DNA from 3 places in the Afipia dichlorophenoxyacetatis genome. Region 1 is predicted to be linked to each of the others. Evidence: predicted binding sites of a transcription regulator. Region 1 holds the regulator's gene; each other region holds the start of a gene.
The links. Region 1 encodes PhoB, which activates phosphate uptake and scavenging genes when phosphate is short. Its sites were predicted from a motif close to TGTCATNNANCTGTCAT; they were not measured.
Positions count from the first base shown of each region.

Region 2: the regulator PhoB is predicted to act here: its motif matches at 1,400-1,416, upstream of phnF (phosphonate metabolism transcriptional regulator PhnF).
Region 3: the regulator PhoB is predicted to act here: its motif matches at 7,673-7,689, upstream of phnC (phosphonate ABC transporter ATP-binding protein).

Region 1 covers NZ_AP029250.1:3,862,412-3,871,966, reverse strand. Annotated here, with positions in the region: gene pstC (phosphate ABC transporter permease subunit PstC) at 1-695, shown strand, start outside; gene pstA (phosphate ABC transporter permease PstA) at 700-1,545, shown strand; gene pstB (phosphate ABC transporter ATP-binding protein PstB) at 1,542-2,366, shown strand; gene phoU (phosphate signaling complex protein PhoU) at 2,390-3,106, shown strand; gene phoB (phosphate regulon transcriptional regulator PhoB) at 3,135-3,836, shown strand; gene pqqA (pyrroloquinoline quinone precursor peptide PqqA) at 4,024-4,104, shown strand; gene pqqB (pyrroloquinoline quinone biosynthesis protein PqqB) at 4,238-5,167, shown strand; gene pqqC (pyrroloquinoline-quinone synthase PqqC) at 5,164-5,928, shown strand; gene pqqD (pyrroloquinoline quinone biosynthesis peptide chaperone PqqD) at 5,934-6,242, shown strand; gene pqqE (pyrroloquinoline quinone biosynthesis protein PqqE) at 6,239-7,447, shown strand; gene pip (prolyl aminopeptidase) at 7,437-8,420, shown strand; gene ACZ5C3_RS18100 (PQQ-dependent sugar dehydrogenase) at 8,528-9,555, shown strand, end outside.
Region 2 covers NZ_AP029250.1:1,598,628-1,608,182, forward strand. Annotated here, with positions in the region: gene phnE (phosphonate ABC transporter, permease protein PhnE) at 1-609, shown strand, start outside; gene phnF (phosphonate metabolism transcriptional regulator PhnF) at 619-1,344, opposite strand; gene phnG (phosphonate C-P lyase system protein PhnG) at 1,478-1,939, shown strand; gene phnH (phosphonate C-P lyase system protein PhnH) at 1,944-2,561, shown strand; gene ACZ5C3_RS07405 (carbon-phosphorus lyase complex subunit) at 2,565-3,671, shown strand; gene ACZ5C3_RS07410 (alpha-D-ribose 1-methylphosphonate 5-phosphate C-P-lyase PhnJ) at 3,668-4,543, shown strand; gene phnK (phosphonate C-P lyase system protein PhnK) at 4,543-5,325, shown strand; gene phnL (phosphonate C-P lyase system protein PhnL) at 5,333-6,031, shown strand; gene ACZ5C3_RS07425 (alpha-D-ribose 1-methylphosphonate 5-triphosphate diphosphatase) at 6,043-7,200, shown strand; gene phnN (phosphonate metabolism protein/1,5-bisphosphokinase (PRPP-forming) PhnN) at 7,197-7,775, shown strand; gene ACZ5C3_RS07435 (GFA family protein) at 7,784-8,209, shown strand; gene ACZ5C3_RS07440 (lytic transglycosylase domain-containing protein) at 8,370-9,344, shown strand; gene ACZ5C3_RS07445 (sulfite exporter TauE/SafE family protein) at 9,494-9,555, shown strand, end outside.
Region 3 covers NZ_AP029250.1:1,587,911-1,597,465, forward strand. Annotated here, with positions in the region: gene ACZ5C3_RS07330 (tetratricopeptide repeat protein) at 1-656, opposite strand, end outside; gene ACZ5C3_RS07335 (class I SAM-dependent methyltransferase) at 841-1,668, shown strand; gene ACZ5C3_RS07340 (class I SAM-dependent methyltransferase) at 1,729-2,559, opposite strand; gene ACZ5C3_RS07345 (DUF4399 domain-containing protein) at 2,660-3,085, opposite strand; gene ACZ5C3_RS07350 (SUMF1/EgtB/PvdO family nonheme iron enzyme) at 3,100-4,785, opposite strand; gene ACZ5C3_RS07355 (DUF1045 domain-containing protein) at 4,958-5,659, opposite strand; gene ACZ5C3_RS07360 (alpha-D-ribose 1-methylphosphonate 5-triphosphate diphosphatase) at 5,684-6,880, opposite strand; gene ACZ5C3_RS07365 (LbetaH domain-containing protein) at 6,899-7,528, opposite strand; gene phnC (phosphonate ABC transporter ATP-binding protein) at 7,735-8,547, shown strand; gene phnD (phosphonate ABC transporter substrate-binding protein) at 8,590-9,528, shown strand.

The sequences.
Region 1 (9,555 bases):
TGTGCATCGCCATCCCGGTCGGCATTGGCATCGCGATCTTCCTCACCGAGCTTTGCCCGCAATGGCTGCGCCGTCCCATTGGCATGGCAGTTGAGCTGCTCGCAGGTATTCCATCCATCATCTACGGCATGTGGGGTTTCTTCGTGCTCGGGCCGTTCCTGGCCAACACATTCCAACCCTTTATGATCAAGATCTTCGACGGCGTTCCAGTGCTCGGATCGATCTTCGCCGGTCCGCCGTCCTACCTCAGCCTTTTCAATGCGTCGCTGATTCTCGCGATCATGGTCCTCCCGTTCATCACCGCCATTTCACGCGACGTCTTTGCCACAGTGCCTCCGGTGCTGAAGGAAGCCGCTTACGGCTTGGGTTGTACAACCTGGGAAGTCGTGCGCAGCGTCGTGATCCCTTATACGCGTGTCGGCGTGATCGGTGGTGTCATGCTGGCTCTCGGACGCGCTCTTGGCGAGACGATGGCCGTGACGTTCATCATCGGTAATTCGTTCCGCATTTCGTCTTCGATCTTCGCGCCTGGCACGACGATTTCGGCGGCGATCGCCAGCGAATTCGCCGAAAGCGACGGACTACATCAATCGGGCCTTATGTTGCTTGGCTTGCTGCTGTTCGTTTTGACGTTCTTCGTGCTCGCTGGCGCTCGCTTGATGCTGCTGCGCCTTGAGAAGAAGGCGGGAGGCTAAACTCATGAACCCGATTTACGTATCCCGCCGTCGCTCAGATATCATCGTCAGGTTTTTGTGCCTGGGTGCTGCTCTATTCGGCGTGACATGGCTCGCGCTCATCCTGTTCACGTTGTTTTACAATGGCCTTGCAGGCCTCTCGCTTCAGCTCTTCACTGAAAATACGCCGCCTCCCGGATCGACGGAAGGCGGCCTGCTGAACGCGATCGTTGGCTCGCTCATCATGACCGTGCTGGGCGTTGGCATCGGTGCACCGATCGGACTGTTCGCCGGAACTTACCTCGCCGAATACGGCAAGCACGATAAGCTCACCTCGGTGATCCGCTTCATCAACGACATTCTGTTGAGCGCGCCTTCGATCATAATCGGCTTGTTCATTTATGGTGCGGTGGTCGTGCCGATGGGCGGGTTTTCGGCGCTTGCGGGTACGCTTGCTCTTGCGGTGATTGTCATTCCAGTGGTGTTGCGTACGACGGAAGACATGTTGCGGCTGGTGCCAAATCAGCTTCGTGAAGCCGCTTCGGCGCTCGGTCTGCCACGGTCGCTCGTGATTAAGCGCATCGCATACCGTGCTGCGCGCTCCGGGCTCATCACTGGCATCCTGCTTGCAACCGCGCGCGTCGCGGGTGAAACCGCACCGCTGCTGTTCACGGCACTCAGCAACCAGTTCTTCAGCCTCGATCTGACCAAGACGATGGCTAACCTGCCGGTGACTATCAACAACTTCGTCCAAAGCCCCTATGCGTACTGGAAAGAACTCGCGTGGAGCGGCGCCTTGATCATCACCCTGACCGTACTTGCCCTTAACATTGGCGCACGCATTCTTGTCGCCGAGAGGACAGCAAAATGAGCGAGCTTTCTGTCTCCACTAGCCATTCTTCCAGCTCGGCACCGTCTATGATGGCAGCGGCGGATGCGCGTCCCAAAGTGACGGTGCGTGATCTGAACTTCTATTATGGCGAACATCACGCGCTGAAAAACATCAACCTGCTGCTGGGCGAGAACCGGGTGACGGCGTTCATCGGACCGTCGGGATGCGGAAAGTCCACGTTGTTGCGTATTTTCAACCGCATGTATGACCTGTATCCAGGCCAGCGCGCGGTCGGGCAGCTCATGCTGGACAACACCAACATTCTCGACCCGAAGCTCGACCTCAACTTGCTGCGCGCGCGCATCGGCATGGTGTTCCAGAAGCCCACGCCGTTCCCGATGACCATCTATGAGAACATCGCGTTCGGTATCCGTCTTTATGAAAAGATTTCCAAGTCCGAAATGGACGGTCGCGTTGAAGCCGCGTTGCGCGGCGGCGCGCTCTGGAACGAGGTCAAGGATAAGCTGAATGCGAGCGGCTTGAGCCTTTCGGGCGGCCAGCAGCAGCGCCTGTGCATCGCACGGACGGTCGCGGTGCGACCGGAAGTGATCCTGTTCGACGAACCTTGCTCGGCGCTCGACCCGATCTCCACCGCCAAGGTCGAAGAACTGATCCAGGAACTGAAAGAGAGTTATACGATCGCGATCGTCACGCATAACATGCAGCAGGCGGCGCGCGTGTCCGACAAGACGGCGTTCATGTATCTCGGCCAACTGATCGAGTTCGATGATACGAACAAGATCTTTACGTCGCCGACCGACAGACGGACGCAAGACTACATCACCGGCCGATTCGGCTGACGCTTATCGCGTGGAGAATTATTATGGGAACAGATCATACCGCCAAGGCGTTCGACGAAGATCTCCAGGAGCTTAACCGGCTCGTCGCAGAGATGGGTGGTTTGGCGGAACGTCAGATCGTTGATTCTGTCGACGCCCTGATCCGTCGGGACGTCGCGTTGGGCAAGCGTGTCGTTGCCGCCGATCTCGACATCGACAAGTTGCAGCATGCGATCGAAGAGCGTGCAGTTCTGACCATTGCGCGCCGTCAACCGATGGCTGTCGATCTTCGAGAGATCGTCGGTTCGCTGCGAGTTGCGACTGATCTTGAGCGCATGGGCGACTTGTCCAAGAATATCGGTAAGCGCGTCGCCGCGCTCGATAGCGATTTCCACCCGCTGAAGCTGATCCGCGGCCTCGAACATATGACCGATCTGGTACAGTCCCAGGTGAAGTCGGTGCTTGATGCTTATGCGGCGCATGACTTGCCGGCTGCCATGGCGGTCTGGAAGGGCGACGAGGAAGTCGATGCGATCTGCACCTCGTTGTTCCGTGAGTTGCTGACTTACATGATGGAAGATCCGCGCAATATCGGCTTCTGCATCCACTTGATGTTCTGCGCCAAGAACATCGAGCGGATCGGCGACCATGCGACGAATATCGCTGAGACGGTCTTCTACATGATCGAAGGTCAACAGATGGTCGATCAGCGCCCCAAAGGCGATATGACGAGTTTTGCGACAGTTGTCTCCGGCAGCTGATGAGAGGGTTTAAATTGAAGGGTCGGACATGAGCGCCCGAATTCTTGTCGTTGAGGACGAAGAAGCGTTGACCACGTTGCTTCGGTACAATCTGGATGCTGAAGGCTACGATGTCGAAACCGTTGCACGCGGTGACGACGCCGACACCAGGCTTAAGGAGCACATCCCTGATCTGATCGTGCTCGATTGGATGTTGCCTGGTTTGTCGGGGATCGAACTTTGCCGTCGTCTGCGGGCAAGACCTGAGACGAAGCAGATCCCGATCATCATGCTGACCGCGCGCGGCGAGGAAAGCGAACGGGTGAGGGGTCTTGCCACCGGAGCGGACGACTACATCGTCAAGCCATTCTCGGTGCCGGAACTCTTGGCGCGGGTGAAGGGCTTGTTGCGTCGCGCCAGCCCCGAGCGCCTTGCCACGGTTCTTGCCTTTGGTGACATCGAATTGGACCGTGACCGGCGCCGTGTGGCTCGTTCCGGCCGCCCCATCGATCTCGGACCGACCGAATACCGTCTTCTGGAGTTCTTCCTGGAACACCCGGGACGCGTTTTCAGCCGCGAGCAATTGCTCGACGGTGTTTGGGGGCGTGACATCTATATCGATGAGCGCACCGTGGACGTCCATATCGGCCGGCTCAGGAAACTTCTGAACCTAGGCCGGGAGCAGGATCCCATCCGGACCGTTCGCGGCGCCGGATATGCCTTGGACGATCGCTTCGCCAAAGCTGAGTAATCCCAACAAGATTGCTGCAGAGCAGCATTAAAGAGATGTTGCTCTGCAATCGTTGGTAGGCGCTGATAACAATTTTGTGCCGATTAGGAGCAAAATTGCACCTCGCTTTTGGGCATCTCCATGTTAACCTGACTCATGACGGGGCAATAAAAACCCAGTCGCAGGATGAATTGGGAAGGAGACCAAAATGGCCTGGAAAGCTCCAAAGATTGTTGAAGTGCCGGTGGGCATGGAAATCAACATGTATGCCTGCGCGGCGCGCAAGTAAGTCTGCGAATTTCTGCAAAAGACAATTGGTCCGGTTTGCGTTAGGGCTCGCCCGATAGGTGGAGTTCTTTCGCACCGGGCTTTGTTGTGTCTGGGTCTAGTTTCCGCAAGCCGGGAATGCCGGAGGCGTCGGGATGTTGCGTGTTGTCGTTCTAGGGGTGGCGGCTGGTGGCGGCGTCCCGCAATGGAACTGCAACTGCAAGGTTTGCCGAACCACGCGGATCGAGCGACCGGATTTGCGAGCCACACAGGCCTCGATCGCTGTCAGCGCCGATAACGAACACTGGTTTCTGATCAATGCGTCGCCCGACCTGCGTCAGCAGGTGATTGCAACGCCGCAACTTCATCCGAAACTGGATCAATTACGCCACAGTCCGATCTCGGGAGTGATTCTGACCAACGGCGAGGTCGATGCCGTCGCTGGGTTATTGTCCCTGCGCGAGGGCTGGCCTTTCACCATCTACGCGCATCAGCGCGTTCTTTCGACACTCAGGGATAACAGCATCTTCAATGTCCTGAGCGCGGAGCGGGTAGGCCGCGAACCGATCGAATTCGATGTTGCTTTCGAGCCCATGCTGGCGGACGGCTCACCGTCAGGATTGGAAGTCCTCCCATTCCTCGTTCCTGGCAAACGTGCCTGGTATCTGGAAGATGCTGCAGCACCTGCGCTGGACGATGAAGCAGGCGATACGGTCGGCCTGCGAATTTCGGACAAGCAGAGCGGCCAATACTTCTTTTTTCTGGCGGCTTGCGCTGCCATGACCCCTGAGCTGAAGCTGCGTCTGAAAAACGCCCCACTGGTGTTTTTTGACGGAACGGTCTGGCGCGATGATGAGCTGATTGCAGCCGGACTTGGCAGCAAGACAGGGCAGCGAATGGGGCACATGGCCATGTCAGGCACGGATGGCGCAATAGCAGCCCTTGCCGATCTTGGAATTGGCCGTAAAGTTTTTCTTCACATCAACAATTCCAATTTGGCGCTGTTGCCGGAGTCCGCAGAGCGCGCGCATGTCGAAGCGGCAGGCTGGCTAATTCCCTCGGACGGGATGGAGATTATCGTTTGAAGACGACAACCGCCTTTTCATTGGCGAAAGGGACGCCGCTTGCCAGTGCGGAAGACCTGGAGGCCGCGCTGCGGCACATCGGCGAAACCCGCTATCACAATCTGCACCCATTTCACCGGCTGCTGCACGGCGGCAAGCTCAACAAGGGGCAGGTCCAAGCCTGGGCACTCAATCGCTACTACTATCAGAGCTCCATTCCCATCAAGGATGCGGTGGTGCTTTCCCGTTTTCGCGACCGCAATATTCGCCTCGAATGGCGGCATCGCATCGAAGATCACGATGGGAATTTCGGCACCGAAGGTGGCATTGAGCGCTGGCTGAAATTGACCGAGGGGCTTGGGCTCGACTCCGATTACGTGGAGTCTGCGGAGGGGATTCTGCCGGCAACACGCTTCGCGGTAGACGCCTATGTCCACTTCGTCCGGGACAAGACTCCGCTTGAGGCCATCGCGTCGTCGTTGACGGAGTTGTTCGCGCCAAATCTCCATGAGGAGCGCATTTCCGGGATGCTGGCGCACTATGATTTCGTTAATCCGAACATCATGAGCTATTTCAAGCGTCGGCTGGAACAGGCGCCGCGCGACGCCAATTTCGCGCTTGATTTCGTCAAGGCGCATGCAACCACGCCGGAACAGCGCGAAGCCGTGTGCAATGCACTCATCTTCAAGACCAACGTGCTGTGGGTTCAGCTCGATGCGCTGTACCATGCCTATGTCGAAGGCCACATACCGCCGGGGGCCTTCGTGCCGGAACAGGGTTGAAGCCATTGCGAAATCGTCGGATCGACATAACTGAGAGTAGTCGCCCGGTGCTGGCGCGGCACGCGAAGCTGCGTTTCGACGAGACACGGCAGCGGTGGGTGATCCTGGTACCGGAGCGCGTGCTCGCTCCCGACGACATTGCGGTCGAGATCCTTCAGCTTTGCGATGGCATACGCAGCGTGGATGCGATTATCGATACGCTGGCGGAAAAGTATGTGGCTGATCGAGCGCTGATCGCAGGCGATGTGATCGCGATGTTGAAGGATCTTGCGGATAAGGGATTTTTGGCTGAGGCACAGGACACGAAATCATGAGTCCGACGCTGACTGACGCGAGCTCCGTCCACGCTGATCCCACTGACGGGTTGGCGATCCTCGAGACGCGCAAGTCGCAGGCAGAGACCTTTGGCATTCCGCTGGCTGTTTTGGCGGAAATCACCCACCGCTGTCCGTTGCAATGCCCTTATTGCTCCAATCCGGTCGAGCTGGAACGCAACGCAAGCGAGCTTTCGACTGAAGAGTGGAAGAAGGTTCTGAGCGAACTTGCTCAGATCGGAGTGCTGCAGATCCATTTTTCGGGTGGTGAGCCGACGGCGCGGAAAGACCTCGTCGAATTGGTTCAGCACGCGAGCGACGTTGGGCTTTATTCCAATCTGATTACGTCAGCCGTACTGCTGACAAAGGACAAGCTCACGGCGCTGGCAGATGCCGGGCTATCGCACGTCCAGATCAGTTTTCAGGGCAGCGAACAGGTCGTTGCCGATCGCGTTGCTGGTCTCAAGAACGCACATGCGAAGAAGATCGAAGCCGCAGGGTGGGCGAGGCAACTTGGCCTGCCTCTGACGGTCAATGCGGTCATGCATCGCCAAAATCTGTTTCAGCTTGCCGATATCATCCAAATGGCGGTTGATCTTGATGCCGACCGGCTCGAGGTCGCCAACGTCCAGTACTACGGCTGGGCGTTGAAAAACCGTGCGGCATTGATGCCGACCATGGAGCAGATCGAAGAGACCACACGGATTGTCGAGGACGCCCAGGAACGGCTCAAGGGCATTCTCGCCATCGACTACGTGGTGCCCGACTATTACGCGCTAAGGCCGAAGAAGTGCATGGGCGGTTGGGGACGGCAGTTCTTCAATATTTCTCCCTCCGGCAAGGTGCTGCCTTGCCATGCGGCTGAGACGATCACCGGTCTGCATTTTGAATCGGTGCGCGACCACTCGGTCGCCTGGATCTGGCAAAATTCCGATGCCTTTAACCGCTACCGCGGCACGGGGTGGATGCCCGAACCGTGCCAGAGCTGCGCCTTCAAGGAAATCGATTACGGCGGTTGTCGCTGTCAGGCCTTTGCATTGACGGGCGATGCCGGCAACACCGATCCCGCCTGCGCGCTATCTCCCGTTCACGAGGAGATTTTCAAGACGGCGTTGACGGAATCCGAGAACGATAATCGACGTTTCATCTATCGCAATTTCTCCGGCGGCACGCTGGAAACGGAAGAAGATCTCCATGGCGGCTGATGCCGGAGAGGCTGTGCCATCCGGCAAGCAGGCTGATCCATTCGCCCCTCTTACAACGAGGCACTTGCCGGTTGGCGATGGTCACGAAATCTATGTCGAGACCGTCGGCCGCGTGGATGGAATTCCGGCCGTGTATCTCCACGGTGGGCCGGGCAGCGGTTGTCAGCCGGATCACCGAAAGCTGTTCGATCCGCAACGTTTCCATGCGGTTCTCTTTGACCAGCGAGGCGCAGGTCGAAGTCTCCCCAAGGGTGCGCGCCACGCGAACACGCTTCCTCATCTGATCGCGGATATGGAGTCTATCCGTGAAATGCTGGGTATCGATCGCTGGCTTGTTGTAGGCGGGTCGTGGGGCGCGACATTGGCGATTGCCTATGCACAGGCCCACCCAGATCGCGTCAGCGGCATTGTATTGCGGGCAACTTTTCTAGGAACACGTGTAGAACTGGAATGGACATTCACCGGTGGATTACGCCGGTTCTATCCTGCGTTGAACGAGGACTTTCTCAGCCTACTTGCGCCAGACGAGCGCGATCAGCCGTTGGATGCGTATTGGCGCCGTATTCTTGATCCTGATCCGGCAATTCATGGGCCTGCTGCTCGAGCCTGGCATGACACTGAGCGCATTCTCTCCGAGCTCAAGCCTAGAAAGACGCGATTGGATCTGGATTCGGTTAACAATTCTTCCCGCGCGTTGCCGTCGACCCCCTTCATGGAAGCGCATTACTTCCGTAACGACTGCTTCATGCAGCCGGGACAACTTTTATCAAATGCTGGCCGATTGAATGGCATTCCCGGGATCATTGTGCAGGGGCGCTACGATCTTTTGTGCCCGCCAAATACTGCATATGCGCTGGCTGCAGCATGGCCTGATGCAAGCTTGCGCATTGTCGATGCGGCCGGGCATTCCCTTTACGATCCCGGCATCAGGGATGCTGTGGCAACGGCAATCGCAGAGCTAGCAGGCATATAGCGCCAGAACTGAATGGACTTTCTGATTGCAAAGCGCACCAGAAATTTGGAGAGTGCGCGGCGCAAGCATCGGCTTCCGATGAAAAGTTTTGAAGAGGGAGGAAGTATATGAGAGTGTTTTCGTCTGTTTCGCGCAGCATGTTGCTCGCGACTGTCTTTACGGGCGTGTTCGCATTTGCAGCGAACAGCCAGCAGCCAGCCAGTCCACCGGCTGCGGCACCAGCCGCTGCGCCCGCGCTTCCTCCGGGGTCGCCGCTGATTGGACGCCCAGAAAGTGCTGAAGCCGCCAAGTTGGCCCCTGTCGCAGGTCCTCCCATCCCGACAGCCGCCGATAAATTGCCGACCGCAAAGCTGAAGGTGCCGGCAGGCTTCAATGTCGAGGTTTACGCTTCCGGCATGGCGAATGCCCGCTCGATGGCTCAGGGTGACAAGGGGACGGTCTTCGTTGGTAGCCGTACGGTCGACAAGGTTTACGCCGTCAGCAGCAAAGACGGGAAGCAGACCGTCAAGGTCCTCGCGTCCGGTCTCTACCGCCCGAATGGCGTCGCTTTCCATAACGGCACGCTCTACATCGCCGAGCTGTCGAAGATCTCGAAGATCGACAAGGTGGAAGACAGCCTCGAAAATCCGCCAAAGCCGACGATGATCTACGACAATCTGCCGAAGGACGAAGCCCACGGCTGGAAGTTCATCGCGATTGGTCCGGATAACAAGCTGTACGTGCCGGTCGGACAGCCGGGCAACAACGTGCTTCATGACGACGCGCACGGCCAGATTCGGCGTATGAACCTCGACGGTAGCGGCGCAGAGGTGATCGCGAAAGGCGTTCGCAACACGGTCGGCTTCGACTGGAATCCAGAAACCAAGCAGCTCTACTTTACCGATAACGGCCGCGATTGGCTGTCCGAGGACATCCCGCAGGACGAGCTTAACCGCGTCACCAAGACTGGCGAAGATTTCGGTGCACCTTACTGCTATCAGGGTAACTTCACCGATCCCGAATTCGGCTGGGGCAAGTCCTGTAGCGAATTCACGCCGCCTGTCGGTCTGATGGGCCCGCACACTGCGTCCCTCGGCATGCGGTTCTATACGGGCAGCATGTTCCCGGGCAGCTATAAGAACACCATCTTTGTTGC
Region 2 (9,555 bases), 2.3 Mb from region 1:
CATGCCATGGGAGAGACGCTGTCGATCGCGTTTCTCGGCACGCTGCTGGCGGCACTGATGGCGCTTCCCGTCAGTCTGTTGGCGGCGAAGAACGTCATCCCGTCCATCTTCCTGCGTTTTCCCGTGCGGCGCTTTCTGGATTCGATCCGCGGTATCGATACGTTGATCTGGGCGCTGGTGTGGATCAACGTGGTCGGGCTTGGCCCATTCGCAGGCGTACTGGCCATCGCGACGTCGGATTTCGGCGCGTTCGGCAAACTATTCTCGGAGGCGATCGAAGGCGCCGACCGCAAGCAGGTCGAAGGTATTCGTGCAGCGGGCGGCAGCAAGATGCATGAGATTCGCTTCGGGCTGTTGCCGCAGGTGCTGCCGGTGCTTGCCGGCCAAATTCTCTATTACATCGAATCCAACACGCGCTCGGCCACGATCATCGGCATCGTCGGCGCGGGCGGCATCGGCCTGCAACTGGCTGAACAGATCCGTGTGCTGGAATGGCAGAAGGTCTCGACGCTGATTCTCATGATCCTCGTCGCGGTTGCAGCAATCGATTTTGTCTCGACCCGGCTGCGCCGCGCGATCATCGGCCGGGCAGGAGAAGCCCGGCACTAATCTTTGTCACTAATTTTCGATGACGAACTGAACGCGTTCAGCGGCGAAACGCGAGCGTGATATGATCAATGGCTTGCCGTTCATTTCCGTATCGAGCTTTTCAACGACGAGGACCGGACGGCCGAGCGCGAGATCGAGACGCGCGGCGTCGGCGGCTTCGGCAATGGCCGCAGTGATGTTGGTCCACTCGCGGCGATAGTCGCGGATGCCGTAATGTTCCAGCACCTTGGTGATGGATTGCAGTTTTCCGTAAAGCTTGGCGCCATCAGGAAAGCGGTCCGCTTCGACCCATGCGGAGCCGACGCAAATTGGCATCCGGTCTGCTGTGCGCAGTGCATCGATCCGCAGCAAGGGTGCGCCGGTCTTGAGCCCTAAGTGTTTGGCGAGATCCTGCGGCGCATCTTCGATCGATGCATTCAGCAACTTGCCGCTGGCCTCATGTCCGCCCGCGCTGACGATCTCGGAAAAGCGTGTGCGCGAGCGCAGCGGATAGGCGATGCGCGGGGCTTCGACATAGGTACCGCTGCCGCGTTCGGCGCGCACCAGCCCACGTTCGGCGAGCGCAGCCAGCGCGCGGCGCACGGTGTGGCGGTTGACCCGATGGAGTTCCGCGATTTCGGTTTCGCCCGGCAGCTTGGAGTCGCGCGGATAGGTTCCATCGGCAATCGATTGCTCGATGGAATCTGCCACGCGCCGCCACAGCGCAACGCCGGTGCTGGTTTCAGTCAGACTCATGGATGCAACTGCCCCTCGCGGAGTGAGAGTCGCAACATACCGAAAATCATGCCGTCGTCACCAGATTGTCATAGCGCTGCGTTACGAAGTTGTCTATTAACATAGACAACTTGGAATCAGCAAGCTGGACATCATGACCCGACCGGAAATCAGTCCGCAGCAAACCCAACGTCAGCAGGCCATGGCCGTGCTGGCGCATATACCGACGGAGCGGATCGCTGCGTGTCTGGGCGAGGTCGATGTTCCGCCACATGAATCCCTGCGTCAGCCGGAGAATGGCCTTGTCATGGTACGTGGCCGGATTGGCGGCGACGGCGCGCCGTTCAATCTCGGTGAAGCCTCGGTGTCGCGCGCGGCGGTGCGTCTCTCCTCTGGCGAAGTCGGCTTCGGCTATGTGCTGGGACGAGACGGCGAGAAGGCGCGGCTGATCGCGCTGTGTGATGCGCTGATCCAGAGCGATGCCTTCAAAGAACGCGTCGAAGCAAAGGTCGTGGCGCCGCTACGCGAGGAACTGGCGAAGGCCCGTGTGCAGCAGGATGCTGAGACGGCTGCCACACGGGTCGATTTCTACACACTGGTGCGAGGCGAGGGTTGAGATCATGACACTTGCCACTCTTCAGTCCGGCCTTGGGACAGGCTTCGCTAACCCGGTACAATCATCGCAGACAGTGTTCCGCACCGTGATGAATGCCATGGCGCGGCCGGGGTCGGTTCATACGATTGCGGAAGAGGTCAAAGCACCCTCGCTGATGATGCCAGCGACCGCCGCAGTGGCGCTAGCGCTGTTCGATCACGATACGCCTATCTGGCTCGACCCGGCTTTCGCAACCGAGGCCGACATGGCGTCGTGGCTGCGCTTCCAGACCGGGGCACCGCTGACGTCTGATGCGTCGCAAGCCGCTTTCGCGTTGATCGCGAAGGGTTCGGCGTTGCCGGATTTTCAAGTGTTTGCACCGGGTACGCCGGAATATCCCGACCGCTCAACCACGCTGGTGGTTCAGGTGGAGACGCTGACCGCGGGCGACGAGTTCACGTTCAGCGGACCGGGCATTCAAGGCACATCGAAATTGCGGGCGGACGCACTGCCGCAGGATTTCGTCGCGCGCATGCAGGCCAATCGCGCGCTATTTCCGTTGGGCGTCGATCTGCTGCTGGTCAGCGGTGGCGATCTCGTCGCGCTGCCGCGCAGCACCCACGTTGCCGCGAAGGAGGTCTGAGACATGTACGTTGCAGTCAAAGGCGGCGAACGCGCCATCGAGAATGCACATCGGCTGATGGCGCATGAGCGCCGCGGCGATCCAGCGGTGCCGGATTTGTCGCTGGCGCAAATTTCAGAGCAGCTCACTCTCGCGGTCGATCGCGTGATGACGGAAGGTTCGCTCTACGACCGCGAGCTCGCAGCGCTTGCGATCAAGCAGGCGCGCGGTGACCTGATCGAGGCGATCTTCCTGCTGCGCGCATTTCGCGCCACGTTGCCGCGGTTCGGTATCACCGAACCGCTCGACACCGCCGACATGCAGGTGCGCCGCCGGGTATCGTCGACCTTCAAGGATATTCCAGGCGGACAGATTCTCGGCCCGACCTTCGACTACACGCATCGTCTGCTTGATCCGGCACTCGCGGCGGGTGAAGCCGTCGCCGAGCCAGCGCAGGGCACACCAAGCAACGAGTCGATGCCGCGCGTCACCGATATTCTCGGTGCGGATGGCCTGATTGAACCCTCTCCAAAGGAAGATCCGGATCAGCCGGTGGGGGATCTCACGCGGGAGCCACTCAGCTTCCCGGCGGATCGCGATCTGCGCTTGCAGAACCTTGCCCGCGGCGACGAGGGTTTTCTGCTCGCACTCGGTTATGCGACGCAGCGCGGCTTCGGCCGCACGCACCCGTTCGCTGGTGAAATTCGTTTTGGCGATGTCGAGGTTGAGTTCTTTGCCGAAGAAGTCGGCTTCGCCGTGCCGCTCGGTTCGATCGAACTGACCGAATGCCAGATGGTGAACCAGTTCAAGGGCTCCGCTACGGAAGCGCCGTGCTTCACCCGTGGCTACGGCCTCGCTTTCGGGCAGAGCGAGCGCAAGACCATGTCGATGGCGCTGGTGGATCGCTCACTGCGGGCACGTGAGCTTGGCGAAGAGGTTCGTGCGCCGACGCAGGACGAGGAATTCGTCATGTCGCATTCGGACAACGTGCAGGCCACAGGCTTTGTCGAACACCTCAAACTGCCGCACTACGTCGACTTCCAGTCCGAACTCGGACTGCTGCGCAAATTGCGCAAGGAATTCGAAGCGGCGAAAGACAGCGACAATACCCTTGCGGAGGCCGCCGAATGAACGCGCCGGTTTATAACTTCGCCTATCTCGACGAACAGACCAAGCGGATGATCCGTCGCGCGATCCTGAAGGCGATCGCGATCCCCGGCTATCAGGTGCCGTTCGCGAGCCGCGAAATGCCGATGCCTTACGGCTGGGGCACCGGCGGCGTGCAGGTGACTGCGGCCATTCTTGGCGCGGACGACACGCTTAAAGTCATCGACCAAGGTTCCGACGACACCACCAATGCAATCTCGATCCGCAAGTTCTTCGAGAAGACGGCGGGTGTCGCGACCACGACGGTGACGTCCGACGCCAGCGTGATCCAGACGCGGCATCGAATCCCAGAGACGACGCTGTCCGAGGATCAGGTGCTAGTCTATCAGGTGCCGATCCCCGAGCCGCTGCGCTTTCTCGAGCCACGCGAGACCGAGACGCGCCGCATGCATGCGCTCGGCGAGTACGGGCTGATGCATGTGAAGCTCTATGAAGACATCGCGCGCCACGGCCACATCGCGACCACCTATGCCTATCCGGTGAAGGTCAACGACCGCTATGTGATGGACCCATCGCCAACGCCGAAGTTCGACAATCCGAAGATGGATGATTGCGCAGCGCTGCAACTGTTCGGCGCGGGGCGCGAGAAGCGCATCTATGCAATCCCGCCTCATACCAAGGTGCGCTCGCTGGATTTCGAGGATCATCCGTTTGAAACCTATCGCTTCAGCGCGCCATGCGCGCTGTGCGGATCGACAGAATCTTATCTCGACGAAGTCGTGGTCGATGACAAAGGCGGACGAATGTTCGTCTGCTCCGATACGGATTATTGCGAAACACGCCGTGCGGACGGCCATCAGGGCGCGGGCTTCGGCGCCGACCATCAGGTGACATGATGCGCGACGACGATCAGCCACTTCTCATCTGCGAGAACCTGAGCAAGTCCTATGGCCGTCACCTCGGCTGCCGCAACGTCTCGTTCGAACTGTATCCAGGCGAAGTGCTGGCCATTGTTGGCGAGTCCGGCTCGGGCAAGTCGACGCTGCTGCAGATGCTGTCGACACAGTTGGAGCCGAGCGGCGGCCGGGTGCTCTATCGGATGCGCGACGGTGTTACCCGTGATCTTGCGACCCTTGGCGAAGCCGAGCGGCGGTTCCTGTTCCGGACAGACTGGGGGTTCGTCCACCAAGATCCCGCCATGGGTCTGCGCATGGCGGTCTCGGCCGGTGCCAATGTCGGCGAACGGCTGATGGCAGTCGGCTGGAATCACTACGGCAATATTCGCGACACCGCGTCGTCGTGGCTCGAACGGGTTGAGATTCCGACCGGCCGCATCGATGACGCACCGAAAACTTATTCCGGCGGCATGCGGCAGCGCCTGCAGATTGCGCGCAACCTCGTCACCGAGCCGCGTCTGGTGTTCATGGACGAACCGACCGGCGGCCTCGACGTATCAGTACAGGCGCGATTGCTCGATCTGGTGCGCGGGCTGGTCAACGAGCTCGGCCTTGCGGTCGTGATCGTGACGCACGATCTCGCGGTGGCGCGGCTGTTGTCGCACCGGGTGATGGTGATGAAGGGCGGTGAGGTGATCGAGACCGGTCTGACCGATCAGGTGCTCGACGATCCGCACCAGCCTTATACCCAGCTTCTCGTTTCCTCTATCCTGCCGGCGTGAGGTGCAGATGTCTCCGATGATCGAAATCTCCGGCGCGGCCAAGACTTTCACCATGCACCTGCAGAACGGCGTACGGTTGCCGGTCATTTCCGGCGTGTCGATGCATGTAAATTCTGGTGAATGCGTCGTGTTGGCTGGTCCTTCGGGCACGGGCAAGTCGTCAATCCTGAAGATGATTTTCGGCAACTACCGCTGCGATCAGGGCCGTATTGCCGTGCGTCACGCTGACAATATGATCGATATCGCGAGTGCCGAGCCGCGCGACATATTGCGCGTCCGCAGGCACACCATCGGCTATGTCAGCCAGTTTCTGCGCGCTGTGCCGCGGGTGGCGACGATCGATGTGGTGGCGGAGCCTCTGATTGCGAATGGCGTTGCGCGTGACGACGCCAAGGCCCGTGCCGGCGCACTGCTGCGCCGCTTGAATATTGCCGAGCGGCTCTGGGCGCTGCCGCCCTCGACCTTCTCCGGCGGTGAGCAGCAGCGCGTCAACATCGCGCGCGGCTTCATCTCGGATATGCCGATCCTGTTGCTGGACGAGCCGACGGCATCGCTCGATGCAACCAATCGCCAGATCGTGGTCGATCTGGTCGGAGAAAAGAAAGCCCGCGGCGTCGCCATGGTGGCGATCGTGCACGATGACGACGTGCGCAATCTGATCGCGGATCGAATTGTCGACGTGACGTCGTTCGCGGCGGCGGCATAAAAGGGGGAAGCATGAGTTCCGAACAAAACGAAACAATTCTCAGTAACGCCCGGGTGGTGCTGCACGACCGCGTTATCGAACGCGGGTGGGTAGCGATCGCGGGCGGCAAGATCGCGGAAATAGGCGAGGGCAACGCGCCCGGACGCGGCGAAGACATGGGCGGCGATCTCGTCATGCCGGGCCTGATCGAGCTGCACACGGATCATCTCGAGGCGCACTACATGCCACGCCCGAAGGTTTATTGGGATTCGGTTGCGGCCGTTGTTTCCTACGATGGCCAGCTTGCCACCAGTGGCATCACGACGGTTCTCGATTCGTTACGTCTCTGGAGCGAAGAAGGCGTCGAGGGGGTTGACGGCCAGGCGAATGTTCTGGCGACGGCGATCAGTAACGCGCGCGAAGCCAATTTGCTGCGCGCCGATCACTTCCTGCATCTGCGCTGTGAAATTCCGACACCTCGCGTCGTCGAAGAGGCCAAGGAGTTGATCGAGCGTCCGGATATTCGGCTGATGTCGTTGATGGATCACACACCAGGACAGCGCCAGTTCCGCGATGAGGGCAAGCTGCGCGATTATTATCGCGGCAAGACCGGCGGTCTCACCGATGCGCAGCTCGATGTGATGTTTGCGCAGCGCCTGGAATACCAGAAGAAATACGCGACGAAGAATATGCGCGACATCGTCGCATTGGCGCATCACCACAACGTCCCGCTCGCCAGCCACGACGATACCACGGAGGAGAACGTCGGCGACGCGATCCGCGATCGCGTGTCGGTGGCTGAATTCCCGACTACGATGGAAGCCGCGCGCGGGCTGCATCAGGCGGGCGTCCGCGTGCTGATGGGGGCGCCGAACGTCGTGCGCGGCGGATCGCACTCCGGCAACATCGCTGCGGTCGATCTCGCCCGTGAAGGGTTGCTCGACATCATGTCGTCGGACTACGTGCCCTCGAGCTTGCTGATGGCGGCGATGCAATTGCCGAAGCATGCCCCGGTGATTGATCTTGCCGCGGCAGTGCGAACCGTCACCAAGACGGCGGCGGAAGCCGTCGGACTGAACGACCGGGGAGAGATTGTTGCGGGCAAGCGTGCTGACGTGATCCGCGTGCATATGGCGAAGGATCTGCCTGTGGTGCGCAGCGTCTGGCGTGAAGGGAACCGGGTCGCATGATCGATACAGCCACACTTTCTGATCAGCGCGCGGGCCTGATCGGCCCCGGCCGTCTCGTTCTCGTTGTCGGCCCGAGCGGTGCTGGCAAGGATACGCTCATTGGGCTTGCGCAGGCGGCCTGTGCGGACGATCCCGGCGTCGTGTTTCCGCAGCGCGTGGTGACACGTGAAGCGTCTTCATCCGAGAACAATGCCGCCGTCAGCCCGATGATGTTCGGGCAGATGCTCGCGCACGGTGAATTTGCCTTCCAATGGGAGGCGCACGGTCTGCGCTATGGCGTGCCGCGGTCGATCGTCGAGGATATCCGGGGCGGTCGCGCGGTGGTGGTCAATGTCTCGCGGACCATCGTCGAACTCGCGCGCCGGTCCTATACCGATGTCACAGTGGTCTCGATCACCGCACCGCCGGACATTCTGGCTCAGCGCATCGCTGACCGCGGCCGCAGCAGCGATGGCCAGGTCGAGGGCCGGATCCGGCGTACGGTCGTTTCCGCCGAGCCGGATGTCGTCATCAACAATATTGGGCCCGCCAAGGATCATGCCGCCCAATTGTTGCGGACCATTCGGGGGCATTAGCAGGTGACGTGGTGAGTGACACGACTGTTCGGGCTGGCCAGTGCCATTGCGGCGCGGTGCGCTTCGAGGTGACGCTTAGCGACGGCTTCAACTCGATCCGCCGCTGCACTTGCTCTTACTGCCGAATGCGAGGCGCCGTCATGGTCATGGCGGAAATGGGTGCGATCAAGGTCCTGCAGGGCGAGGATGCGCTTACAAGCTACCGCTTCCATACCGGATCAGCGCAGCACTTCTTCTGTTCTCGCTGCGGAATCTACACGCATCATCAACGACGATCGAACCAGAACCTGTATGCCGTAAATGTGGCTTGCCTGGACGGGGTAAGCCCTTTCGATTTCTCTGAGGTGCCCGTCACGGACGGCGTCAATCATACGAACGACACCGGTCAACCCACGCGTCGGTCAGGCACCCTCCGCTTCATCCCGGCTGACTAACGGTTGCTGTCGGGCGACGACCACATCCCAGGTCGTTCAAGGACGTGCGCTGGGAGAGTTGCGGCGCAGGGTTGTCTCTCCGATCTTCTGCATTAACCAGCCATTAACCATAATTGGGGCAGGTTGCGGTTCAGGTTCCTGGGGAGCGGGCAACCAACCTATGTCGATCGAAACCCTTACGACGGGTCTTGATGCTGCGCGCACCAAGATCGCGAACACTATTAAAGGCGCTGCAAGCGCCACCGGCGCGAGCTTCGAATATCTCGTCTCAGCGGCGAAGATGGAGTCGAATCTCGACCCGACCGCACAGGCGTCGACATCGTCGGCGCGTGGGCTTTATCAATTTATCGAGCAGACCTGGCTCGGCACCGTCAAAGAGGCGGGCTCTGCGTTTGGATTCGGCAAATATGCCGACGCCATTACGAAGTCGCCGTCCGGCACCTACTCCGTCAACGATCCTAACGCGCGCAACGAAATCCTGAAACTGCGCGACGATCCAGCCGCGAACGCCGCCATGGCGGGCGTGCTGACGCAGTCCAACAGCTTCAAGCTCACCGGCGCGATCGGCCGCAGGCCGACCGACGGCGAACTCTATATGGCGCATTTCATGGGCGTCGGCGGCGCGTCCAAGCTGATCAGCAGCGCGCAGGACAATCCGTATGCATCGGCCCCTGCGATGTTCCCGAATGCCGCGGCCGCAAATCGCTCGATCTTCTACAATCGTGACGGCAGCGCGCGAAGTGTCTCGCAGGTCTATTCGGTGCTGACATCGCGTTATGATAGCGCGGCGAATTCGCAGACGGCGCGCATGGCCATGGCGTCGGCCGGCGAGGTGCCGGGGCAATCGCGCACGGGGAACGTGCCGGATAACGCCGCGTTCCTCGCGAACTTCCCGCAGGCGCGTACAGCTCAGTCATCACCCCAGGTCGAAGAACTGCAGACACCGATCTCGCCGACCTTCCGCTCGCTATTTCAGGCGGGAACGCGGCCCGAACCGGTATCGAACACCGTCCGAGAGCTGTGGGGCAACAAGGCCACGGCCAGCAACGCGGGAACGCCGAACGATCCGCCCAAGGACGACGGGCCGCGGGGTATCGGCCTGTTCAGCGATCCGACTGGGCGTTATAGCGGCTGATTTTTTTCCCCGGTTGTGGACTTTTCCTTCGCATTCCATGCGAGGGTTTCCCGCGCGCGTCCGAAGCATCTATTCTTATTCGACTTTCGACGCGGGGAAGATGGTCGCTGCGCGCGCACATCTCCGCAAATGATTGCCGGAGGCTTCTCTTGAGCTTCGCGTTCGTGCTTGCCGTGGGCTTGGTTGCCGGTGTGATCAGCGGCATCATCGG
Region 3 (9,555 bases), 2.3 Mb from region 1:
GCGAGCTGTCCCGCTTCGTCGGCGAATTTTTGCGACTGCGCGCGATCAAGCTGCGAGGTGCTGTTGAAGTTGTGCGCCGCGCGCTGGCCCCAGCACCAGGCTGCAATCGCTTTCGGCAATGCATAGTGCGGCGCGAGCTCTTGCGCCTGTTCGGCGTCTTCCAGCGCCGCACTGCAGGATTGCGGTCCCACCATGAAGGCTGAGCCCAAGGCTCGCCAGCTCAGGCGCATCGCTTCATCGACGATATCGTCATTGCCTGCCATCTGTCCGCGAACGGATTTGAGCGTGTCCGATGGCAGTTCGCCGAATTGCTCGCGGTAGTGCGCGGAAAAGCGGCCAAGCTGATTGAACCCGTTGGCGGTGGCAATGTCGGTCACGTTCGCACTGGTGTCAGCGGATAACAGTTGTTGTCGCGCGCGTGCCAGCCGCATGCGCCGCACCCAGCCCAATGGGGTGGTGCCGAGGTAAAGTCTGAAGTGCGCTTCCAGCGTGCGCGGCCGCACACCGGCGACCGTCGCGAGTGTCTCGAGCTGGATGGGTTCGTCGAGCCGACTGGCCAACCAATGCAGGGCATGGGCAACGCTCGCTGGCAACGCATGCCGCACGTGCAGCGTTGCGTCCTCGGCTCCCGCGAACGTGTCTGACTTCACACTCATGGCTCGCCTCCAATCCAGAATTGGGATCGGCGCAACCGGCGCTCAGGTCAAAAATTCGATGCGGATTCTGCACCATCTGGCGGAAACTGCATAGCAGCACAAACAGCTCCGCGTCAGGGTGCCACATGCCGCGTAGGCGGGCTTTACAACTCTGAACAACTCTTAGGGAGCGAGTGCCATGACAATGACCATGACCGCAGTTCCACCCGGACCGGATTTTGCCGTTGTTAAGACGCGCCAGCATGGTGCGTGGTCGTCTGGCGATTATGCAGTGGTTGGTACAACCTTGCAGATCGTCGGTGAAGACTTGTGCGAAGCGATTGATTTACGCGCGGGAAAGCGTGTGCTTGACGTCGCGGCCGGTAACGGAAATGTGTCGCTGGCTGCCGCGAGGCGCTGGTGCGACGTGACGTCGACGGACTATGTGCCTGCGCTGCTCGAGCGCGGCAAGGCACGCGCCGCCGCCGAGGGCTTGACCATTGCGTTCCAGGAGGCCGACGCGGAGGCGTTGCCGTTCAAAGACGCAAGCTTCGATGTGGTGGTGTCCACTTTCGGTGTGATGTTCACGCCCGATCAGGACAAGGCAGCCTCAGAGATGCTGCGCGTGTGCAAGCCGAAGGGCAGGATTGGTCTCGCGAACTGGACGCCGCAGGGCTTTATCGGGCAGGTTTTCAAGACGCTCGGTCAATATCTGCCGCCGCCGGCAGGCGTCAAATCGCCGGCGTTGTGGGGGACCCGCGAGCGGCTCACAGAACTGTTCGGCAACGGCGCGGCATCGATCCAGGCCCAGCCACGTCACTTCGCATTCCGCTATCGTTCGCCCGAGCATTTCCTTGATGTGTTCAGGACCTATTACGGTCCGACGCTCAAGGCATTTGCCGCGCTCGATGAAACCAAGCAGCGTAGTTTGCATGATGATCTGATCGCGTTGATCGGGCGTTTGAACACGGCCGACGACGGAACCATTGTGGTGCCGAGCGAGTATCTTCAGGTTGTGATCGTGAAGAAGTGATCAAGATCATATTCGGACAAGAGAAGCCCGCCGATTGAGGCGGGCTTTCCATTTGTGCGTCTAATGGTGCACAGGTTTGTGTGCCGAGACGACCATTGCAGGCATTGGAACGGCAAAACCGCCGTCGTGCTCGAAGCTCAAAATCATCTTGCGCAAATAGTGTTTGATATTCTCAAGATTCGCTGGATTCTGCCGGTTGAGAACAGCCGCCGCGCGCACGGTGCCGGAGGAGATCGCCTCGACGAAAGCTTCGGGCGAAGGTACGCGCCAGACCAGCGGAATCTCTGTCCCGGAAATGTCCTTGAATCCGGCGCGGCTGAGCATATCCGAAGCAGTTTTCACATCGCCATAGCTGAAGAAATTGGGTCCCGGAGGCAATCCGACATCGAGCGAGCCGTGTTCACGGATAGCATCGTAGACCATCGATATGCCGATGCACTTGCTCGCCTCACACCATGACGCATAAGCAAACCGTCCGTCCGGCTTGAGCACGCGGAATGATTCCGCTGCGGCTCTGTGTGGGTGCGGGACATGAGGCATGCCGAACGAATTGACGACCGCATCGAACTGCTTTTCGGCGAAGGGAAGTGCCTCGGCATCGCCTTCAATGAATCTGATGTGTGGATAGGTCTGTCTCGCAAGGCGAACTTGAGCCGCCGAGAAATCCAGTCCGATCGCCTCGGTGCTCATCTTGTGCGCGGCGGCCGCGACGTAACCCGCGCCGCACGCCACGTCGAGCACCTTGTCGCCGGCCTTCAGCTTCACGGCCTGGAGCAGGCTGGGGATGCAGCCTGCTGTCACCTCGCCGAGATGCTGGTGATACGAAGTGACAATGGCATCCTTGTTCCAGCCAGTGTGTTCGAAATCCCAGAACGTGTCGGGTGCGATCATGGCATCAGCCCCCCATTGCGTTTCCTCAGTTGGCAAAGAGGCAAGTGCGAGAAGCTCTCGCGAACATATAAAGCGCAAAGCTACGCGCGGTAGTCCCGCCCTAACGGATCGTGACGTTAATTTTCCGGGACACGACCGGCGGATCGAACGGGTAATGCTTGGCATCGCCGAGCACCAGTTGCAGCGTGTACTTCCCGGGCGGTAGTTCGATGCGCGCCTCAGTCTGGCCGGCGCCGAAATGCATGTGGGACTTGTCCTGCGGAATGGGCTCATTGGGATTGAGCGGTTCGTTGACATTGATCAGGAGATGATGGTGGCCGGCATTGGCGAAAGTATCGCCCGCGTGGGTGACGCCCATGTTGCGCAACCCGAAGCGGCACCAGAACGCGCCTTTGATGACCGCACCATCCTGCGGCCAGACGAAATAGAGATAGGCATCCTTCGCCGCCGGCGTTTGCTGCGCGTGAGCTGCAAAGGACAGCAATGTTAGCGTCGTCGAGAGCGCGATGATCCGGATGATGCCCATTGCTGTCACTTCCCTTACGGCTTGTCCTCACGAGATAGGGCGACCCGAAATCCATGGGTCGGATAGCGCACCACGGCGTCGTAACGGTCGCGGCTTGCGGGGCGGGTTGAGCGGGCGTCATTACGCCACGAGCCCGATCTGATCACGCGTGAGGTACAATCGCCGTCGGCGGTCCATGCCGAACCGTCGGAAGGGGCACCCTGGTAATTTTTATGCCAGCAATCCTCGACCCACTGATCGACGCCGCCGCCCATGTCGTGCAGGCCAAATGGATTCGGCTTGAGGCTTCCGACTTTTAATGGTTGCTCGCCGGCAGCCGCGTCGAGGCAATTCTTGCAATTGACTATTCCGTTTCGAAATTGATCGCCCCACCAGTAAGTGGTCTGCGTGCCGCCGCGCGCGGCGTATTCCCATTCGGCCTCACTCGGCAGCCGGTAGGGCTTCTGGGTCTCCTTGGAGAGCCAGGTGACGAATTGCTTGGCGTCGTTCCAGCTCACATCTGTGATCGGCGCGTCGTCGCGGCCTGTAGCGGTGAACGAGCATGCCTTAGCTTCGGCGCAATTGTTCCACTCGCGAACCGTGATCGGCGTTTTGCTGATTGCAAGCGGCTTCACCGATACGCGATGGATCGGTCGCTCGGAGAGATCGTCATTGCTGCCCATGGAGAAGCTGCCGCCGGACAGCGGCACCATGTCCGGCTCATTCGTCTTCGCTGCAACGGGCGGAGGTGTGATCGCCGCTGGCGCAGCGGCCACTGCTGGTGGCGCCTTGGGAGCCGCTTGCGGCGCGGGGGCGGCTTGAGTGGGTTTAGCTTGCGACAATGGAGGTGTTACGGTGATCGCGGGCGCCTTTGCCACGTCTTGCGGAGGTGCTGCTGGCGGGGCTGTCGGAGTTGGCGTGGCGGAAGGCGCTTTAGTTGTCTCTGCTGGAGCAGGGATCGGCGCCGGCGATGGGGCGGCCGGTACGGGCACTGTGACCGGCGCGGGTGCGCGGCTTGCGATCAGATGATCGCGGGGCTTGATCACGAAGTACCAGAACGCGCCGGCTGCAACGGACAGCAGCACAACAGTGGCGGCAACGAGCATCGCCGCGAGTGGCCGTATCCGGTTTTCGATCAGCGCCGATGGATCGGGAAGCACCCGATAGACCCGCACGGGATCGGTGATGTTCTTGACCTGCTTGTCGCCGAGCGACTGATAGCCGCAAACGAGCTTGTGTTTGACCTGCTCGTAGATGCCGCCGGAAATGAAGATCTGTCCCGGGCTGGCAATGCCTTCGAGACGGGAAGCGACGTTGACGCCATCGCCATAGACATCCTCGCTCTCGACAATCACGTCGCCAAGATTGACACCGATGCGGTAGACGATCCAGTTCTCGCGCGGCTGCGATGCATTGCGTCCCACCATGCTCTGCTGGATGACGATGGCGCAGCGCACCGCTTCGACCGGGCTATCGAAAATCGCAATGAAGCCGTCGCCTGTGGTTTTCACCAGCCGGCCGTGATGTTCCAGGATAGTCGGTTCGACGAGGTCGCGTTCGATCCGCTTGACGCGCGCGTAAGTTCCGTCTTCGTCGAGCTGCATGAGGCGGCTGTAGCCTGCGATATCACCCGCAATGATCGCCGCCAGCCGGCGCGAGGATGGATCATGCGGATGCTCCCCGTCATTCCCAGTTCGGAAGTGGTGGATTTCGCCGCGCATTGTCGAGCGCCTCGCTGATCGGAACTCGCAATTGACAAGCGAGCGATCATTTATTGTTCCGTGCGATGCACGGCCGGCAAACAAAAGGCTACGCCGAATGGGCGATCCAGACAATTACCTCATATGGTCGATAGGACAGGAAGACTGTCACGTACATTTACACGTTGAACAATCAAACGTGCTTAAGTGCCCAATGTCCGATGACTGTGAACTGGGACGCACCATCGCTCTGACGGAGCAGTGCGAGGTGTTCGACGGTAACTGAGCTAAGAGCAAGAGCAGCGAAGCGTTTCTGCAGGACTTCCAGCACGCTGTCGCGCCGCTCAACCGGGAGTGATCCGGTGAGTGTCATGTGGAAGCGAAATTCCTCGAACACGTAAGGATAGCCCCAGCGGTCGAGATACGCGATCTGCTGCTCCGTCAGAGCAGAAACATTGCGCCGAGCGCGATCCTCTGGTGTCAACGGCGCGCGGAAGTCGTCGAACGTCGTCACGCAGTCGGCGGCGAATGTCTGCAGGTCAGGTGAAGGCGCATTCGGCACGATGGCGATGAAACTGCCGATGGCGCGAACAACCGGCGTGATCACCGGGATGGTGTGGGGCTTTTGGATGAACGCCTCGATCGCCGAGATGAGTTCATTCTCGGTCTTGCCGGGTGCCAGCGTGATCGGTGCTTTCAGTGTGGCATGAAAGCCGTACTTGCGCGGATCGACGGTGATCTGCTTCCAGTCCGCGATCTGTGCTTCGATCCCGTCAGCGAAAGGCAGCGCCTTTCCCGTGAAGGCATCATAGCCGAGCACACCCGCGCCGAAGCGATAAAGCGCGCTGTCGGCTGAGGGGACGAAGTAGATGGCGTAACGGGGATACTGCGGCATGCGATGATTTAATTATCGAAGCTTTCAGGCTGGTTCAACCCTGCGTGCAGGAGACATGGTTGTCGTTGTCATCCGCTGTGGTTCGGTGAGGTACGCGAGCTGTCCGCCTGCAATCACGGCAACGATGCGAGGCCGTAGCGCCTCCTGCGCATCGACCAAGATAATGTCGGCGCGCTTGCCGGACGCGATGTCGCCGCGATCATGCAGGCCGGTTGCGGCAGCCGGTGCTCCCGAAACAAGCGACCAGGCCTGGGGCAACGGCACAATCCTGTCGGCTGCGAGGCGGAACGCGGCGAGCAGTGGCGCCGGATAATAGTAGTCCGAGGCGAGGATGGAGCAGAGGCCTTTGTTCACCATCTCGGCGGCGCTGGTCCAGCCAGTGTGGCTGCCGCCGCGCACCACATTCGGCGCACCGAACACGGTAAAGTCACCGCCGTCGATAGCAGCGCGCGCGGTCTCTTCATTGATCGGGAATTCCGCGATATCGATACCGAGTCCGCGGAAGTTCGCGCGTTGCTTCGGCGATTCATCGTCGTGAGAGAGCAACGGCACATCGTTGTCCCGGGCAATGGCGGCCAGCCGTTCGATCGATGCCGGCACGTCGTCCGCACGTTTCATGACCCGGTCGACCAGCGCATCGAATTCGCCTTCGCTGAGGCCTGATCGTTCGACCATGCGCGCACGCTTCTTCGGATTGCTCATCGACGCCGTGGTCATGTGCATGTGATCGTTGAAGGCGAGCAAGCTGACGCGTCCCGTCGCCATCCACTCAGCGATCATCGGCTCGGCATCAAGGTTGAATGTCTCCTGCCGCAGGTGGAAGCGTGTGTCGGCTGCGAAGCGCGGACGCAGGTCTTCGATGGCGTCGACAAGACGATGAGCATTCTCGGTGCCGCGCAGGCCTGGCTCCCACGACCATGTAGCGGCATGAAAAACGGTGGTCATGCCGTTGGCGATGGCTTGCCGGTCACTGTCCATCAGCGCGACATCGATCGGGAAATCGACGCCAGGGCGCGGCATCATCTGCCGCTCGAAAGCGTCGCCATGCATGTCCACGATACCAGGGAGCGCGATCAGACCGCGGCTGTCGATACGCAGCGAAGCGGGTTCGGCGCGTGACGATGTTTCCGAAATGAGGCCATCCGCCACATGGATGGTCGCATCATCCACAAATCCGTTGCCGATCAGCGTCTGTCCGCCTTCGATCAAGATGTCCGTCATGCTTCGTCCGATCCCGCGTTATGTTGTCGCGTTGTTGTATTTTTCAATAAAGGCTTCCACCGGCAGCTTCCGGAAATCCGGCAGCGCGGTGCGAAGCTGGTCATGGGTCCAATCCCACCATGCCAGCGCCATCAGTTGCTCTTCGACCCGTTCAGAGAAGCGCCGGCGAATCGGCTTGGCGGGATTACCCCCGACGATTGTATAGGCCGGCACATCCTTGGTGACGACCGCGCCTGCGGCGACCACGGCACCAGTGCCGATGTTGCGGCCGGGCAGGACGATGGCGCCGTGACCGATCCACACATCGTGGCCAAATGTCACATGATGGCTCCGCCGCCAGTCGAAGAACTCCGCGTCGTCCGTTTCGCCCGGAAAATAGGCACTCGCGCGGTAGGTGAAGTGAGCTTGCGTCGCGCGATGCATGGGATGGTTGCCGGGATTGATCCGCGTCATCGCCGCGATCGAGCAGAACTTGCCGATGGTAGCATAGGCAATCTGACTATCGTTCACGACATAGGAATAATCGCCGAGCGTAACTTCAAGAAGTGTTGTTCGTGCGCCGATTTCGCAATAAGCGCCCGCCTTGCTGTCGCGTAGTGTTGCAGTCGGGTCGATGAAAGGTTGGACGGAAAGTGTCTTGCCAGCCATAGGCGGTCAAATCTCGCAGTGAGGTGATGCGGGAATGAGGGTGTGTGTAGTGTCTTCGGTGTGTTTCGTGACAATGTCATGAACATTAAGTGACGGCAAATCTCTTCTGCGCTGCACACAGAAGTGCGCGGGAACAATCTGCGCTGTCACACAACTGTAGAATACGCACGTTAGCGGTGGGGCTCTGTTAAGGACGGAGCCGACGAATGCTTGTAGTGGACGGATTGACGTGCCGGTTTGGTACGAAGACGGCCGTTGACAATGCGTCTTTCTCGATTGAGCCCGGACGTTTCGTTGGTGTCATCGGCCGTTCGGGTGCCGGTAAGTCCACCTTGCTGCGTATGATCAACCGTCTGGAGCAGCCGACCAGCGGACGCATCACGTTCGAAGGCGTCGATGTGACCGCGCTGAAGGGCCAAGAGCTGCGCCGCTGGCGCGCACGTTCGGCGATGATTTTCCAGCAGTTCAATCTGGTTGGCCGTCTAGATGTCCTGACCAACGTGTTGATGGGGCGCCTTGCAGGCGTGCCGCTGTGGCGCTCGATGAGCCAGATGTGGGCGCAGGACGACAAGGCGGTTGCCATCTCCGCACTCGAACAATTCGACATGATGCCGATGGCGGCGCAGCGCGCCGATCAACTCTCTGGTGGGCAGCAGCAGCGTGTGGCGATCGCGCGCGCGCTTGTCCAGCAGCCGGACATCATTCTGGCGGACGAGCCAATCGCCTCGCTTGATCCCCGCAATACCCGCATCGTGATGGACTCGTTGCTGCGTATCAACAAGCACTTCGGCATCACGGTGATGTGCAATCTCCATTCGCTCGATCTGGCACGGACGTATTGCGACCGCCTGATCGGCATGTCTGCGGGCCGTGTGGTGTTTGATGGCGTGCCTGCGATGCTCACGGACTCAATCGCCCGCGAGCTTTACGACCTTGAGGCCGGCGAAGTGATGGACGAAGCGCCGGATTTCGTACCCGGAGAATTGGCGCCCGCGCTCGGAAGTGTCGCGGCTGCCTGATCTTTCTGCCGAAACTATCTGACGACACAACAGGGGGACTTTATGTTCAATCGTCGTACTATTCTTGCCGGCGCGGCCGCGCTTGCGTTCACCGCGACCGCAGCTTCCGCCCAGGACTGGAAAGCCAAGTATCCTGAACTCAACTTCGCTGTTGTTCCTGCCGAGAACGCCTCGGGCGTGACCGAGCGCTGGGCACCGTTCATTGCATATCTCAGCAAGGAACTCGGCGTGAAGGTGAACCTCCGCATCGCCAACGACTATGCTGCGGTGATCGAAGGTCAGCGCAACGGCAACATCCACATTGCTAGCTACGGCTCGGCTTCGTTCTCGCGCGCTCGTCTCACCGGTGTGAAGACCGAAGCTTTCGCCAACGACCGCAACATCGACGGCAGCACCGGCTACTATTCGATGTTCTTCGTGCTGGCGAAGAGCCCCTACAAGAGCATCGACGACCTGAAGGGCAAGAACCTCGGCCTCGTCGATCCGAACTCGACCTCGGGTAACAACGTGCCGCGCTTCGAGCTGAACAAGATGAATATCGGCGATGCTGAATCCTATTTCAGCAAGGTCGTGTTCACCGGCAGCCATGAGAACGCGCTGCTGGCGCTTTCTCAGGGCACGGTCGATGTCGCCGCCAACCAGTGGACCGCTGAAAACGACTCGACGCTGCAGCAAATGCTCACCAAGGGCATGCTGAAGAATGCCGACGGCTCTGCGATGAAGAAGGAAGACTTCCGCATCATCCACAAGTCGGCTGCGATCCTGAACGGACCATACGCCGTGCTCGAAGACATGCCGGCAGACCTGAAGGCCGCGATCGAGAAAGCGTTCTTCGATGCGCCGACCAAGGACAAGGCTGCGTTCGAGCGTCTATCGGATGGCCAGAAGCAGGGCTTCGCTCAGGCCAAGACGGCGGATTGGAACGACACCATCGAACTGATCAAGTTCGTCGACAGCCTTCGCAAGAAGAAGGGCTCCTGATTGGAGCAGGGGCTGGACCGCGTGTGC